3 regions of the Terriglobus aquaticus genome follow, and region 3 is predicted to be linked to each of the others. Evidence: predicted binding sites of a transcription regulator. Region 3 holds the regulator's gene; each other region holds the start of a gene.
What was found. Region 3 encodes LexA, which represses DNA repair genes until DNA is damaged. Its sites were predicted from a motif close to CANTTCGCTTTTTATTCGC; they were not measured.
Positions count from the first base shown of each region.

Region 1 (4,940 bases), 1.4 Mb from region 3:
CGACGGCGTTTACGGTGATGCCGCGGCTGGCGAACTCACGCGCCAGCGACTTGGTCAGGCCGATCATGCCGGCCTTGCTGGCGGCGTAGTTCGCCTGTCCGGCCTGTCCGGTCTCGCCCACAACGGAGGTGATGTTGATCACGCGGCCCCAGCGAGCCTTCATCATGGGCTGCAGCAGCGCCTGCGTCAGCAGAAAGGCACCGGTCAGGTTTGTCGTCAGCACGTCATTCCAGTCGGCGGTCTTCATGCGCAGGACGAGGCCGTCCTTCGTCACGCCGGCGTTGTTGACCAGGATGTGGACAGCACCGAGCCTGGCGACGATCTCCTTGGCGACAGACTTGATGGAGTCTTCGCTCGCAACGTCGAGCGCGAAGCTCTCGGCCTTGCCACCTGCAGCCTCGATCTCGGATTTCACCTCGGCCAGCTTGCTCTCGTTGCGTGCGGCCAGCGCGACCGTGGCACCCGCGCGTCCGAGCTCGATCGCGACGGCGCGTCCGATGCCCTGCGATGCTCCCGTGACCAGCGCAACGCGCCCTTCGAAACCTGCCATGTGTGCCATACCTCTCTTCCGCTGAACAGTATACGAAGCGGGATCGCGCCAGCGGCTCCTCTGTGCGAGGCTGCCGTGGTCATAAACAAACGGGCGAGGCCGCAGCCTCGCCCGTTGCTTGAAAAGGTTTACTTACCCGCGACCCTTGCGTCCGCCGACGGCTTCCACAGCCTTGGCTTCGCCGTCCGCTGGAGCATCTGGAACCGGTGCGGTCGAGGCCGCACCGATCTTCAGCTTGGCGCGCAGTTCCGCGTCCATGCGGCCGAAGACGTCCTTGTTGGTCTTCAGGAAGTTGCGGACGTTCTCACGACCCTGTCCGATGCGCTCGCCCGCGTAGCTGTACCACGCGCCGCTCTTGTCCACGATGTTGTGCAGCACCGCCAGGTCGAGCACGTCGCCCTCGCGGCTGATGCCTTCGCCATACAGGATGTCAAACTCAGCCTCACGGAACGGAGCGGCGACCTTGTTCTTCACGATCTTGGTCTTGGTGCGCGATCCCACGACCACGTCGCCTTCCTTCACCGCACCGATGCGGCGGATGTCCACGCGCACCGACGAGTAGAACTTCAGAGCGCGGCCACCGGTCGTCGTTTCGGGGTTGCCGAACATGACGCCGATCTTTTCGCGGATCTGGTTGATGAAGATGAGGCAGGTGCGCGACTTTGAGACTGTACCGGTCAGCTTACGCAGTGCCTGCGACATGAGACGAGCCTGCAGACCCACGTGCGAGTCGCCCATTTCGCCGTCGAGTTCGGCCTTGGGGACGAGCGCCGCGACCGAGTCGACGACGAGAACGTCGATCGCGCCGGAGCGGACCAGCGCCTCGGTGATCTCCAACGCCTGCTCGCCGTAGTCCGGTTGCGAAATCAGCAGGTTGTCCGTGTCCACGCCCAGCTTGCGCGCGTAGACGGGGTCCAGCGCGTGCTCGGCGTCCACAAACGCGCAGATACCGCCCTGCTTCTGCGCTTCCGCCACGATCTGCAGCGTGATGGTCGTCTTACCGGATGATTCCGGGCCGTAGATCTCAACTACGCGGCCGCGGGGAACTCCGCCCACGCCAAGCGCCGCGTCGAAGCTGATGGAACCGGTGGAGATCACGGAGATGGGAACGATGGCGTCCTTCGCCCCCAGCTTCATGATGGAACCTTTGCCAAACTGCTTTTCAATGCCGGCCAGCGCCAGCTCTATGGCTCTGCCGCGATCGTCTGCCATGCCGTTACAACCCTCGCAATCCTAAGAAAATCGTAGCACCCGAAACAGGAGTAGAGCAAAGAAAAAGCGAAGCAATGGTGCACCATCTTTGCGGCATTTCCTGCCGCCAGCCTACCGCTGCAGCAGGTCCACCGGCTCGTGTGGATCGCGGATGCGGAAGTGTTCCGCCAGCCCCGGATACTGCCGCTGCACCGCCTGAAACATCTGCCAGGCGACGTTGCGATAGCTCCAATGGCCGGCCGGCGTGGAGCGCAGTTCGCTGATGTACACCGCCTGCGCAAAGTCCATGGCGAACAGCGAGCGGCAGCGCGTGGCCAGCGGCAGCACATAGGCTGCGTCCGGGTTTGCGGCTACAGTCGTCGGTTTCGGGTCGGTGGGGAAGTCGAGACCGTCGGCCGGCGATGCCAGGGGTTTGCCCCACGTCATGCCCAGGGAGCCATTCGCGCGGAACTCCGGGACGGGAACAGCAGCCGCCGAGTGCGCTTGCAGCTTCGAGCCCTCCGCAGAAGCGGTGGCCACCGTGTCCGGCACAGTGGCTCCCCCCAGCCGGGCGTACGCGTGCATGGCCGATTCCATACCTTCCGCAAATACCGCCGCCACCGCCGACCCGCTGACGGGCGGCTGACCCGGGAAGTCTGGCGTATCGAAGCCGTGCGCAGACGTGTAGTCCTGCAGCAACTGCACGCAGCGGCGGTGCCGGTGCATGTCGCGGAAGCCGCCCACATCCATCAGGATGTCGAAACGCAAACCGTTCGCCGCGGCAAAGGCGCGCGGCAACTCGTCATGCCGGCCGCGGTGCACGGTGCCGAGCGACACGAGCTCCAGGATGCGCTGCTCCGGCAGGCTGCGCACCGCTTCCCGCAACTGCGCGTAGCGGTAATGCGTGTGCGGATACAGCAGGGACGTTGCAAGGTCGATTTCCAGTGAGAGCCGCTCGCCGGGCGGCGTTACGATCAGCTCCACGTTGGGAGACTCAGCCGGCATCGCCGCAATGGGCGCGTCCCCCATCAGAGATCGCGCGGCCTCGGTGAGTGCCAGCTTGCTTTGCGCTGCGAAGTTACTCGGTGCCGTGTACTTCACCAGGGTCGGCGCAACCTTCACCTCCCTCGTGTCGCCCGTCGGGTTCCAGGCGGAACCGCTGGCGGCCTCGCGAAGCCGCTCGCCCAGCTCGCGTATCTCGCCGTACTCGCTGCCCAGCAGGCGGGCGATCTGTTGCTCCAGCGTGCGCGCGTTGGTGATCTGGCCCAGCGACGTATTCGTCGCCAGCGGCAACAGGTAGCGCGCCATGTCAAAGGCGCGGGCCCGCAAGGTGCGCGTATACGCTGCCTCGTCCATGGTCGAGGGCCGCGGTGTGTGCTGCTTCAGCTCCTGCAGCATGCCTTCGCCCACAGCCTGGTAGCTGTCGAACAGGTGCGTGATGGTCGAGCGGTACAGCTCCGCCTTCGCCGAGTCGTCGAGCCGAGGCGTGTAGTAGCCGGACTTGCGGAAGTCCTGGTAGCGCGTGGAGCGCTCCTGCCCATCCCAGCGCGGCTCGTCGACTAGGGCGATCGCAGCCAGGAGGCTCAGCCGCTCCACGGCAAAGGCAACGTGCGCCAGGTCGGCGATGGAGCGGTGACCGTACTGGAAATAGAACGTGTTCAGGAACTGCTCGGCGCGTTGCGCGCTGATCTCTTTCAGCGATTCACGCAGGGTCAGGGCACTGCGCGAATACTTCGCCATCGCATACGCCAGCACCTCCGGATCGGCGCCGTGAATGGCGTACACCTCGGTCGCGGCGGTGACTGCGGGGCTCCCGCTGGCCGGGACGTCAGGCAGGTTGTCGGGCATGCACCCAAGGATAGCGCGGCGTATGCTGATCCGGCATGAGACTTTTCTCACAAGCAGTCGTCATCGCCTTCCTCACTGCCAGCTCCGCTCTGGCACCGTCCATGGCACAGGAGAACCAACTGACTCCCGCGCAGCAGAAGGCCGGATGGCAACTGTTGTTCGACGGCAAAGACATGAACGGCTGGCATGTCGCCGCGACGGGAGAGCCGGTCACCGGCGTGCTCATCCAGGACGGCGTCCTGACGCTGCAGAAGAGCGCGCACCACCAGGGCGACGTTGTGACCGACCGCACCTTCACCAACTTCGAGCTCCTCGCGGACTTCAACATCGAGCCCGGCGGCAATAGCGGCATTAAGTACTTCGTCAACGACCAGGTGAATGCGGCGGCGCACGATCACCAGCTCGGTTTCGAATACCAGATCCTGGACGACGACAAGCACCCCGACGCGAAGCTGGGCCATGACGGCGACCGTAGGACGGCATCGCTCTATGACATTCTGCCGTCGCACACGGCGGGCGCCTACCGCGGCCCCGGCGTCTGGAACACCGCGCGCATCGTGGTTCGCGGCAATCACGGCGAACACTGGTTGAACGGCGTAAAGGTGCTGCAGTACGATCGCGCCTCGCAGGACTTCAAGGCGGCCTTCACGCAAAGCAAGTTCACCCACTTCTCTGGCTTTGCGGATGCTCCCAACGGTCACATCCTGCTGCAGGACCACGGCGATACCGTGCACTTCCGGAACATCCGCATCCGCGAGCTTCCGGCGCAGTAGTCCGGTACAGCAAGTGTTAGATCGAACGGTCCCGGCGCAGCCGGGACCACGGCTGATGCGTCGTGTACACCGGCGTCGCGGTAATGTGCTCGCGTTGCACAGTGAGCAGTTTGCGCTGCAGCAGCCAGGCGATTGCGGTTTGCGCCGCCGATCGCGAGATCCCAAGCTCTTCCGCAAGGCTGGCATAGCTGATCGCCACAGAGTCTCCGCGGCGCTGCTCCTCTAAGGTCAGCCACAGATAAGTGAGGAAAGCGGCAGGCCGGTGGTCGTGCCCCACCAGATCTCGCAGCAGCACGCTATGCACGTATTCGTCGATCTTCAGATCGCCCATCTATACCGTTGAATGGTATAGGACGGAGTAGCACATTGTGTTGTCCGGGCGCGGGTGCCATCCTCGCAGGCAGGAGAAGACAGCATGATTCGAGGCATCAAGTTTGTGAGCATCCCGGTGCTTGACCAGGACAGGGCTTTGCACTTCTACACGGAAAAGCTAGGCATGCGCGTGCAGACCGACCAGGCGTTCAGTCCCACGCAGCGGTGGATCGAACTCGCCTTCAGTGGCGCCGAAACGGGTCTCG
Region 1 covers NZ_JAGSYB010000001.1:2,154,657-2,159,596, reverse strand. Annotated here, with positions in the region: gene fabG (3-oxoacyl-[acyl-carrier-protein] reductase) at 1-550, opposite strand, end outside; gene recA (recombinase RecA) at 683-1,762, opposite strand; gene OHL12_RS09020 (FAD-dependent thymidylate synthase) at 1,874-3,589, opposite strand; gene OHL12_RS09015 (3-keto-disaccharide hydrolase) at 3,625-4,362, shown strand; gene OHL12_RS09010 (helix-turn-helix domain-containing protein) at 4,379-4,693, opposite strand; gene OHL12_RS09005 (VOC family protein) at 4,778-4,940, shown strand, end outside.
Region 1: the regulator LexA is predicted to act here: its motif matches at 1,818-1,836, upstream of recA (recombinase RecA).

Region 2 (4,940 bases), 330 kb from region 3:
TTGTTCCAGTACTTCACCGGCATGTGGCTGCGCATCCCCTCGGGATTCAGACGGGCCGGGTTGAAGATGCTGCCGTAGTAGCTCTTCCACAACGTTTCGAGTTCGTCCCCGGCAGGCGCGTGTGTGCGGTCGAGTGGCGGACCGAACTGCAACTGATGCAACTCGGGATCCCAGTAGGCCGAACCGTCCGGCGTCAAGATGGACCAGCGCATCACGGCGAATCGTTCCGCGAAGAAGGGTGCAGCCAGTTCTAAGATGCGATGCGCCGGCTCGTACCAGGCGATGAACTCCTCGCCGCGCTCGCCCTCGATGCGGCGGAAGCGAACGAAAGCGTGCATCTTGTGCTCGTCGCGCTTCACTTGCTGCACCAGGCGCAGCATCGCACTTACGTCGTGGTCCACCTCAATGCGCATCAGGTCACGATTCGACTGGAGCCGCCACAACAGCCGATACAGCAGGTTCCAGCGCTGCGGGTCACGGTGGTAGCTGGCAAGTTTGGCGCGATCGAGAAAGGCTCGAGGAACATGCGGCCGCTCCTGCGACATCTCGGCGTAGGGGCCGTCCAGTGCACTCGCGTCGGTCTGCACCGCTCCGAACAGGTCGTCGGCCTGGGCGGCGACCGTGGCGTCTGCGAGGTCGATGCTGTCCGGCTCCAGCCCACGCAGAAGAGCCTTACGCGCGAGCTCGCGCCACGCATCGAAACTGGGCGGCACCGTCACGCGTGTCACGCGCTCCGCCAGCGCGTGAAGCAGACTCACAGCACACCCGTAGCCGCGGACTGAGCGGCGGCGGCAAACAGGTCCATCTGCTGCGCCGCAACCAAGCCAGCAAGGGGCTGGGCAGGCGGTAGGGCCGCAAACTCCGCGTCGGATGTCTCGCGATCTGTCTGCTCCGTGGTGAAGGGAAGCGTAGCCACAGGCAAGTGGTCCGTGGTGACGACGAACTCGAGCACGTCTTTCATGCGCACGTGCAGCTTGCGCAGGTCCTCCATGGAAAGCTTGTGATAGCGGCGAATGCGCAGGATGCGGTCCACATTGTGGTAGCCCAGACCCGGCACTCGCAGCAGAGCTTCGCGCGTCCCTGCGTTGACGTCGACCGGAAAAAACTCGGGATGGCGGCGCGCCCAAGCCAGCTTCGGATCGATCGCCAGATTCAACTCCGGGTCGCTTTCCGGAGCGATCTCGTCGGCGGCAAAGCCATAAAAGCGCATCAGCCAATCTGCCTGGTACAGCCTGTGTTCCCGCATGCGCGGCGTGGCCTGCAGGGGCAGTCGCGTGTCCGCCTCAGGGTACGGCGAGAATCCCGTGTAGTAGACCCGGCGCAACTTGTATCCGCCGTACAGGGTGCTCGCGCGCTGGATGATGTCGCGATCGGTGGCCGGCGTGGCGCCGATGACCATCTGAGTACTCTGGCCCGCGGGCGCAAATTTGGGAGCGCTGGGCAGCTTGCGGCGGTCCTCGTCAACCTCCGCCTTGCGATCGGCGATCTGGCCCATGGTGCCTTCGATCACCGTCGCCTTTTTCTCCGGTGCAAGCTGTACCAGGTCGTCCTGCGTCGGCAGTTCGATGTTGGCGCTCAGGCGGTCGGCGTACAGGCCGGCATCGTCGATCAGGCGCTGCGCACATCCGGGAATCGCCTTGATGTGGATGTATCCGCCGAAATGGTGCACCAGGCGCAGCGTCTTCGCCACCTGCACCAATTGCTCCATGGTGTAGTCCGGAGACTGGATGATGCCGGACGAGAGGAACAGGCCCTCGATGTAATTCCGCTTGTAAAAATCGAGAGTCAGCGTGACGACTTCTTCCACGGAGAAACGCGCGCGGCGTATGTCGCTCGAAACGCGATTCACGCAAAATACGCAATCGTACGTGCAGAAGTTCGTCAGCAGAATCTTCAAGAGGCTGACGCAGCGTCCATCCGGCGTGTAGCTGTGACAGATGCCCGTTCCGTCCGAGTGCCCCACACCCTTGCCGTTGCTCGCGCGGGTGGCGCCGGAACTGGCGCACGATGCGTCGTACTTCGCCGCGTCGGCCAAAATCTCGAGCTTTTGCCGCACCGTAAGCGAGGGCATCCAACCTCTATCGTAAGCGAAGAGGAGGCGAAACTGTACTCACCTCGTCTGGGAGGTGTGATGCCACAAACACGCACGGTGACTTCGGCCACTCAGGCACAGTTCCGCCAAAATAGCGCGGTTGCACAGGCGCTTCCGACCGTGCTCTGCGGCTAACGGAAGCCGATCCTAAGCCATTTCTTCGGGGAACAGCCGGATATCCACAACGTTGCGATACTTCTCGGCGAAGTCCATACCGTAGCCGATGACGAACCGGTTTGGGATCGAGAAGCAGACATAGTCCGCTTCAATCGGCACCAAACGCCGTTCCGGCTTGTCGAGGCAGGTCGCGATCTTCAGGCTGGCGGGCTTGTGCTGCAGCATCATCTTGCGCAGGTAGCTCAGCGTCAGGCCGGTATCCAGAATGTCTTCGACCACAATGACGTGCTTGCCCTCGATGGGCACGTCCAAATCCTTGATCAACTTGACCGCACCGGTCGAAGTTTTCCCTTTGCCATAGCTGGAGACCGCCACGAAATCGAAGGTGTTATCGACCGCGATGGCCCGAGCCAAGTCCGCCAGGAAGATTGCCGCGCCCTTGAGCACCCCAACCAGCACAATGCTTTCGCCGGCGTAGTCGCGGCTGATCTCCGCGCCCAGGGCTTGCACGCGCGCGTGAATCTCCTGCTCGGAGAAGAGAACTTCGCACTGCGACGCCGGGATGAACGTGGGAGTGCGGGGTTCGACCGGCTCGGCTGCGGAATCGCTGGTAGACATCCCCTAAGCCTAAACGCGAGCGCGTGCGCCAACAACCTCCGAAACAGCGAACGTATACTTCACAAGGCGCATGTTTCCCTATATCCACATCGGCTCGTTTTCGCTCGGCACCTTTGGACTCTTCATGTGGCTGGCCGGTGTAGCGGGTGTGGTGGTCCTGCAACGCAACATGAGCCGCAACCTGATCAAGGCCGATGCGGTGGTGGTTGTGGCCACCTCCATGATCGCCGGTATTTTTGGCGCCAAACTGTGGCACGAACTGCAGCAGCCGCTTGAGTTCGGACGCGACTTGCACTCCATCATCTTGCCCGGCTGGTCCCACCCGGTAGAGATCCTAGGGAACTTTCTGCAGTGGTTTCGCGCCGGCTTTGCATGGTACGGCGGCCTGCTGTTTGGCCTTGGTTCGCTGCTGTGGCAGGGGCGCTCGCTGCGCATCGGACCGTTGCGGATGCTGGACCTCGCCGCACCTGCCGCGGCACTCGGCTACGGCATCGGGCGAATTGGCTGCCTCACCTCTGGTGACGGCGACTACGGCATCAACACAACGCATCCGTGGGGCGTTCACATCCACGACGACGCTCTCGATCCGCCACGGCCAAATCCGCCTGGACTACTGGTGGAGCCGACACCGCTCTACGAGCTTCTGTTTGGTCTGGCTTTAGCGGTGTACCTGTGGATCCGCGGGCGCAAGCAACTGCCAATCGGCCAGATCACGGGCGAATACCTTGTGCTCAGCGGGATCGGCCGTTTCCTGGTCGAGTTCATCCGTCGCAACGACCGCCTCTACTTCGGCATGACCAACGCGCAGGTCGCGGCTCTGCTCACGATCGCAGCGGGCTTGGCCATGATCGCCTACGCCCGAAAGCGCGGCATTGTGCCGGTGCCTCCAGCGGTGGAGACCTCTCCCGCCGCAGTCTGAGCACAGCTAGAGCAGCTTCAAAAACGCCTTCGCTTCCTGTAGCTGCGGGAACAGCCGTTCTTCCGCTTGAAACTCACGCGAGTGGACGCAACGCCGCCCAGCCTTGACCCGCACCGGGTGCTTCAGGTGCAGCATCTCGTGGTACATCAGGTACTCGATCGCGTAACGTGGCACCCGAGGGCCATCGAACACCCGGCTGATCATGATCGTGTTGTGCGCCGCGTCATAGTGGCCCAGCAGGCGGCGGGCCGCGTGATGACTCCAGGTGAGAATCGGCCGGCCAAGCAGGCCGAAGAAGAACTGCCGGTTCACGGATTCGAAGATCTCGTTCAGGTCGTAGTACCGGCCCACGGCAGTGGTGATCTGCTTGCGCCCGCGGGTCTGGCGCGCCTGCTCCGTCTGCCGCAGAACGGCCTCGCTCTGGGTGTAAACGCGGTAGCGGTGCGCGTGCGATCGCTCGATCGGTTTGCGGTACAGCTTGGCCAGCAGGATGTGCGCAATGGCCTCATGCACGCTGGCCGGCGCGGCCTGGAGCAGGTCGCTCAGACGCACGATGAGCTGACCTTCCCGCAGCCGGATCGTCGTGTTGAGCGATACAAAGCGTCGGAACCGGATGTCGAAGGGCGGCATGGGCGCACGCGGCCGCAGATCGCGATAGGCCGCGGCAAACACCGTGTGCAGTTCAGGCGGAGCAACCACGGTTTCAGGATACCGACGCGGACTTGTGCTAGTGATCGCGGCGGTGTGGCGTTTCTTTCTCCACCTCGTACTGATCGGGCTCGGGAGCCTTGGACGGCGGGTGCTCCTTGAAGTACTGGGTCTGTTCCGGCAGCAACTTAGCCGCGTCTTCCTTCACGTCCGCCACGGCCTCCAGGGCCAGGGTTCGCGCCAGCTTGTACTGCTCGTTTTCCGGCGGCTGGCGGAGGATACTCTGCCAACGCTCGGTGGCGGAGAGCAGCTTTGGCAGCGACTTGCGCAGATCACGGTGAGCCGACGCGTACTCATCCAGGTTGTCCTCCAACTCATTCACGATGCCGCTGACTTCGTCCATGTTCTGGTGAATGTCCTTCGCCCGACCCTGCGCGCGAACGTCGGTGAGGACGCGCTGAATACGTTCCATGCGGGCATCTATCAGCTTCTGGAACACCAGCACACGCCCGGCTGGGTCCATCGCGGCGTCTCGCAACTGCTCGA
Region 2 covers NZ_JAGSYB010000001.1:1,044,200-1,049,139, forward strand. Annotated here, with positions in the region: gene OHL12_RS04415 (UdgX family uracil-DNA binding protein) at 1-758, opposite strand, end outside; gene OHL12_RS04420 (putative DNA modification/repair radical SAM protein) at 755-2,071, opposite strand; gene hpt (hypoxanthine phosphoribosyltransferase) at 2,240-2,827, opposite strand; gene OHL12_RS04430 (prolipoprotein diacylglyceryl transferase) at 2,898-3,746, shown strand; gene OHL12_RS04435 (M48 family metalloprotease) at 3,753-4,376, opposite strand; gene OHL12_RS04440 (hypothetical protein) at 4,474-4,940, opposite strand, start outside.
Region 2: the regulator LexA is predicted to act here: its motif matches at 2,088-2,106, upstream of OHL12_RS04420 (putative DNA modification/repair radical SAM protein).

Region 3 (4,940 bases):
AAGGCTGTCGATCTGCGCGCTCCGCTGGTCCAGCAGGGCCTCCCGGTCCGCCGCGGTGCCAGCGCATCCAATGCTCCCGTTCAGCGCGGCAATCGAAGCTGTGAGCTGGTTGATGCTGCTGACTGAGTTCTGCACCGAGCCATCCAGATCGGACGCCTGCTGCGAGAGCGTCGCACTCGTCGCCTGAAAGCTGCTCGCAACCGTCTGCGCTGCCGCAAACGCCGCCTGCCGGGCGCTGCCGCTGGACGGGTCGGCCGCGATCGACTGCATCGCGGCGAAGAACCCACTCATCGCTGCATTGATTCCGGAGCCTTCATCGCCGGCCGAGTTGATCGCAAACACCGCCTGCAGAGAGTTCAATGCAGACTTCACCGTGTTCGCTGAGGCCGAACTCGCAGTGGTGCTGGCCACGGCAGCATCCAGCACAGAGCTGCGCTGCGCCGTCACGGTCGCCATCGGATTCTGTCCTGCGCCAATGCCGGTCAGGCTTACGGTGTCGCCGCCGGTCCAGGTCACGGTCCGGCGTGCATACCCTGGCGTGTTCTGGTTGGCCATGTTGGTCGCCGTCACCTTTATGCGCGCCGTTTGCAGATCCAGGTACCGGCTCAGCGCTTGGGTCATGGGAGCGTCCAGCATGCGTTCCTCCTGTCGCCTCTAGGTGCACGCGAAGGTCCAGAAGGCGAGAGGCCGCCCTTAGAGCGGCCTTAGATCTTCCACGCTTTCGCTGGCAGATTCAACGCGCACGCGCACGCAGCCGAATGTGTTCCGGCCCGATCTCCGTGCTGTGGGTGCTCAGAATCACCGCGCGCTGCAGAACGTGCAGCAACTCCCGGACATTGCCCGGCCAGCTATGCGCCAGCAGGACGTCCATCGCAGCCGCGCTGATACTCCGCTGCGGTGCGTCCTGCCCCAGTCGTTCCAGGGCAAACTGCACCAGCATGGGCACATCTTCCATCCGCTCGCGCAGCGGCGGAACCCACACCGGGAACACCGATAGCCGGTGAAACAGGTCCAGGCGGAACCGGCCCTGCTCTGCATTCAGCTCCAGCGGCTGGTGCGTCGCGGCCACGATGCGCACATCCACGCGCGAGGTCTCATTCTCACCAATGCGCTGGATCTCCCCGCATTCCAGGAAGCGCAGCATCTTGGCCTGCAACGGCAGCGGCATCTCCCCGATCTCGTCCAGAAACAGCGTCCCACCGTGCGCCGCCTCGATGCGCCCCATGCGCGAGTTCACCGCGCCCGTGAACGCTCCGCGGGTGTGCCCAAACAGCTCCGACTCCAGCAGTTGCTCTGGAATGGCCGCACAGTTCAGCGTGACAAACGGCTTCGCCGAGCGCCCGCTCAACCGGTGCACCGCCTGCGCCACCAGCTCCTTGCCTGTACCCGTCTCGCCTTCTACCAGGATGCTGGCCGAATGCGGAGCCGCAAGCCGGATCAGCGCTCCCAACTCCTGCATTGCCGCGCTGCCGCCCAGCATGCCCGGCAGGGCAAACACCGGGGTTGTGCCGCCCGCAGATCGTTCCTCGGCAGCATTACCCACCGGAGCCGCTGCTGCGGAGACTGGTGGCATTCCCAACCCCGAGGCTGTCGCCGCCGGAGCAGCCGCACACAAGTGCTCGGCATCGCGCAATGCCAGCAGCAGCTCGTTCCGCCGCGGGCTCCGAACGGCCGACGCCACCGGCGATCCCTCCGTCGTAAGCATGTCGACCGTCGGAAACTGTTCCAGGAACTGCTGGGCAAACTCACGCGCCGACAGGTCCGGCAGCCACTCGTCCAGCAGCACCGCGCCACAGGGACGGTCCTCCTGCCGCAGCCACGCCTCAGCCCCGCTTTCCGCCTCCTGCACCGTCCACCGCAGACCTCGCAGCGTCTTGGCCAGATGCGCCCGCAACTCCGCATTCGCGCTCACCACCAGCACTGTCGCGCTCAGCGCCGCAGTGCGAGGCGGCTGTGTTCCCGTGATCTCCCGACCCGCTGCCTGCGTCATGCCATTCCCCCAAAACTGCGATCGACCCACGCGGTCTCGCCTGGCGCCGGAGCTTCCAGGCCGCGGCCCGCATCCACAGCTTCATCCAGCAGCGACCGCAACTGATACACAGACCGCATCGCGCGCTGGCACTCCACCATCACCGCTTCTAGCGCCTGCGCGCGCTCCGCCTCATCCGCCGAGCCCTGCATCATCGTCAGCGCCAGGCTCATCACCGTCAGCGGCTGACTCAGGGCGTGCAAGATGCCGTGCGCACGTTCCCTATTCACCGAGATATAGGTGCCGCTCATGCCGCCACCGCCGGAAAGGCTTCCGTACCCGGCATGTGCGCTGGGAAGGACGCGTCAGAGGCTGGCTTGCGCGGCACCATCTTCAGTGGACCGGCCGCCGGAGCCAGCGCGTACCCGCTGCCCCGTACCGTCACGATCAGGTCTTCGTCGCCTTCGTCCGTCCGCAGCTTGCGGCGCAGATAGTTCACGTACACATCGACCACGTTGGTGCCGGAGTCCGGCGCCATCTTCCAGACCTTCTCCAGCAACTCCGGCCGGCTCACCGCGCGCTTCCGGTTCTGCAGCAGGTAGTCCAGCAGCGCAAACTCCTTCGCGGTCAGCACCACCTCCGCGCCGTGAACGTGCACCGTCCGTGTCAGCCGGTCCACCTGCAAGGCTCCATGGCGCACAACGGAGCTCTCCGTTTCCACACCTTTGCGCCGCAGGATCGCCCGGCATCGCGCCGCCATCTCGTGGAACGAAAACGGCTTCACCAGGAAATCGTCTGCCCCGGCGTCCAGGCAGCGGATGCGCTCCTCCACGGAGCCGCGGCCCGTCAGCACCAGCACCGGGGTTTGCACACCACCCAGGCGCATGCGCTGCAACACCTCTACCCCGTCCAGCCGCGGCAGGTTCAGGTCCAGCACGATCACGTCATTCTGGTTCTCCGCCGCAATCTCCACGCCGGCTTCTCCGTTTGCGGCGTGCATCACCGTGTGGCCCTGCTGTTCCATACCTTTCTTCAAGAACGACGCCAAAGCACTGTCATCTTCCACGAGCAAAATCTGCATGGTTTCCTCTTATCTCGGTCAGACTCAGGGGGAAAGATTGGAAGGGACGGAACGCTGAGCGTTCTCTTATTCGCTGCTCTGTAAGAAAGATGCTGTGTGGGCATTAGGCCTCGCAACGGATGCGCCGGATCACTCCACTTCAGCTTTCTCAAAATGGGAAAGTTCGCTCGGATGTGCCACTTTTGGTTCACCCGAATGCCCCTTGCCACGGTTCGCCTTTTATTCGCTACAATTCCAGCATGGCGATCACGCGTCGGCAAAAAGAGGTGCTCGATTTCCTTTCCGCATTTACTCAGCGGAAGGGCTACTCCCCGTCCTATGAAGAGATCGCCACCGGACTTGGGCTGAACTCCCTCGCAACCGTCCACAAACACGTCACCAACCTGCACAACAAGGGCCTTCTCCAGCGATCCCACAACCGGAGCCGGTCCATCGACGTCCTTGCGCAGAAGTCCCGGCGAACGCCAGACCGGCTCCCGCTCATGGGCCGCATCGCTGCCGGCAAACCGGTCGAAGCCATCGAGACCGCTGAAACCATCTCGCTGTCAGAGATCGTCGGCAGCCGTGAGGTCTTCGCTCTCGAAGTTCGCGGTGACTCCATGTGCGACGAGCACATCGTCAACGGCGACTACGTGCTGGTGGAACGCACCGCCACCGCGCGCGAAGGTGAAATTGTCGTCGCCCTCGTGGACGGCGCAGACGCCACCCTGAAGCGCTTCTACAAAGAAGGTGCGATGGTACGCCTGCAACCGTCTAACGCCGCCATGGCTCCCATCTTCGCTCCCGCGGACCGCGTCACCATCCAGGGCAAAGTCCTCGGCATGTTGCGGAAGTATGCCTAGGTCGAGATCGCTGGCCCTGCTGGGCGGCTGCCTCGCAGCCCTCCTGATCGTGGGCCTGTGCGTCGCGCAGTCCGCCCCCAAGCGCATCCTGGTCTATACCCGCAACTACACACCCGATGGCAAGGGCTACGTCCACGAAAACATCGCCGCTAGTGTCGAGGCCTTCCGCCGCATCGGTGCGCAGCACGGTATTACCGTCGACACCTCCGCCGATCCGGCGGCCTTCACCCCGGCGAACCTCAGCCGGTACGACGCCCTGGTCTTCAGCAACAGCAACAACGACGCCTTCGCTACGGACGCGCAGCGCGATGCCTTCCGCGCCTACATTCACGCCGGCCATGGCTTCGTTGCCGTCCACTCCGCTTCCGGCAGCGAGCGGAACTGGCCGTACTTCCAGCAGGTGCTCGGGGGACACTTCGCCTTCCACCCGCCCCAGCAGAGCTTCACCGTGACCGTTGCGGACCCCGCTTCGCCGGTCACCCGTTCCCTGCCCGCCAGCTTCCGCTGGACCGACGAATGCTACTTCCTCGACCGTCTCGCGCCCGATCTTCACATCCTTCTGACTACGCCGCGCGATGCCCTCGCCCTCGGCGACAAGGCCGCTGACGCCCGTCAGTTTCCGTCCGCTCTGCCGTTGGCGTGGACCCAAACCTTCGATAACAGCCGCGAGTTCTACATAGCGCTCGGTCACAACATCGACAACTACGACAACCCACTCTTCACCGGCATCCTGGAGCGCGGTCTCCTCTGGACCCTCGGAATGAACCGTTGAACCGTCCGGAACTTCTCATTTTCGATCTGGACGGCACGCTGATCGACTCTCGTCGCGACCTCGTCGAGTGCGTCAACGCCTCGCTGGTCCACTGCGGGCTTCCGCACCTGCCAGCGGAACATATTGCGAGCTTCATCGGCGATGGCGCAGCCGCCTTGGTCGAACGTTCCCTGGCTGCCGCCGGGGGAGATCCGCATCTTCTCCAGGACGAAGCGCTCCGTTACTTCCTAAGCTTCTACCGCGAACACCTGCTCGATCACACCGCACCCTACCCAG
Region 3 covers NZ_JAGSYB010000001.1:718,174-723,113, reverse strand. Annotated here, with positions in the region: gene flgK (flagellar hook-associated protein FlgK) at 1-636, opposite strand, end outside; gene OHL12_RS03185 (sigma-54-dependent transcriptional regulator) at 734-1,990, opposite strand; gene OHL12_RS03180 (hypothetical protein) at 1,987-2,280, opposite strand; gene OHL12_RS03175 (response regulator transcription factor) at 2,277-3,050, opposite strand; gene lexA (transcriptional repressor LexA) at 3,290-3,892, shown strand; gene OHL12_RS03165 (ThuA domain-containing protein) at 3,885-4,664, shown strand; gene OHL12_RS03160 (HAD family hydrolase) at 4,661-4,940, shown strand, end outside.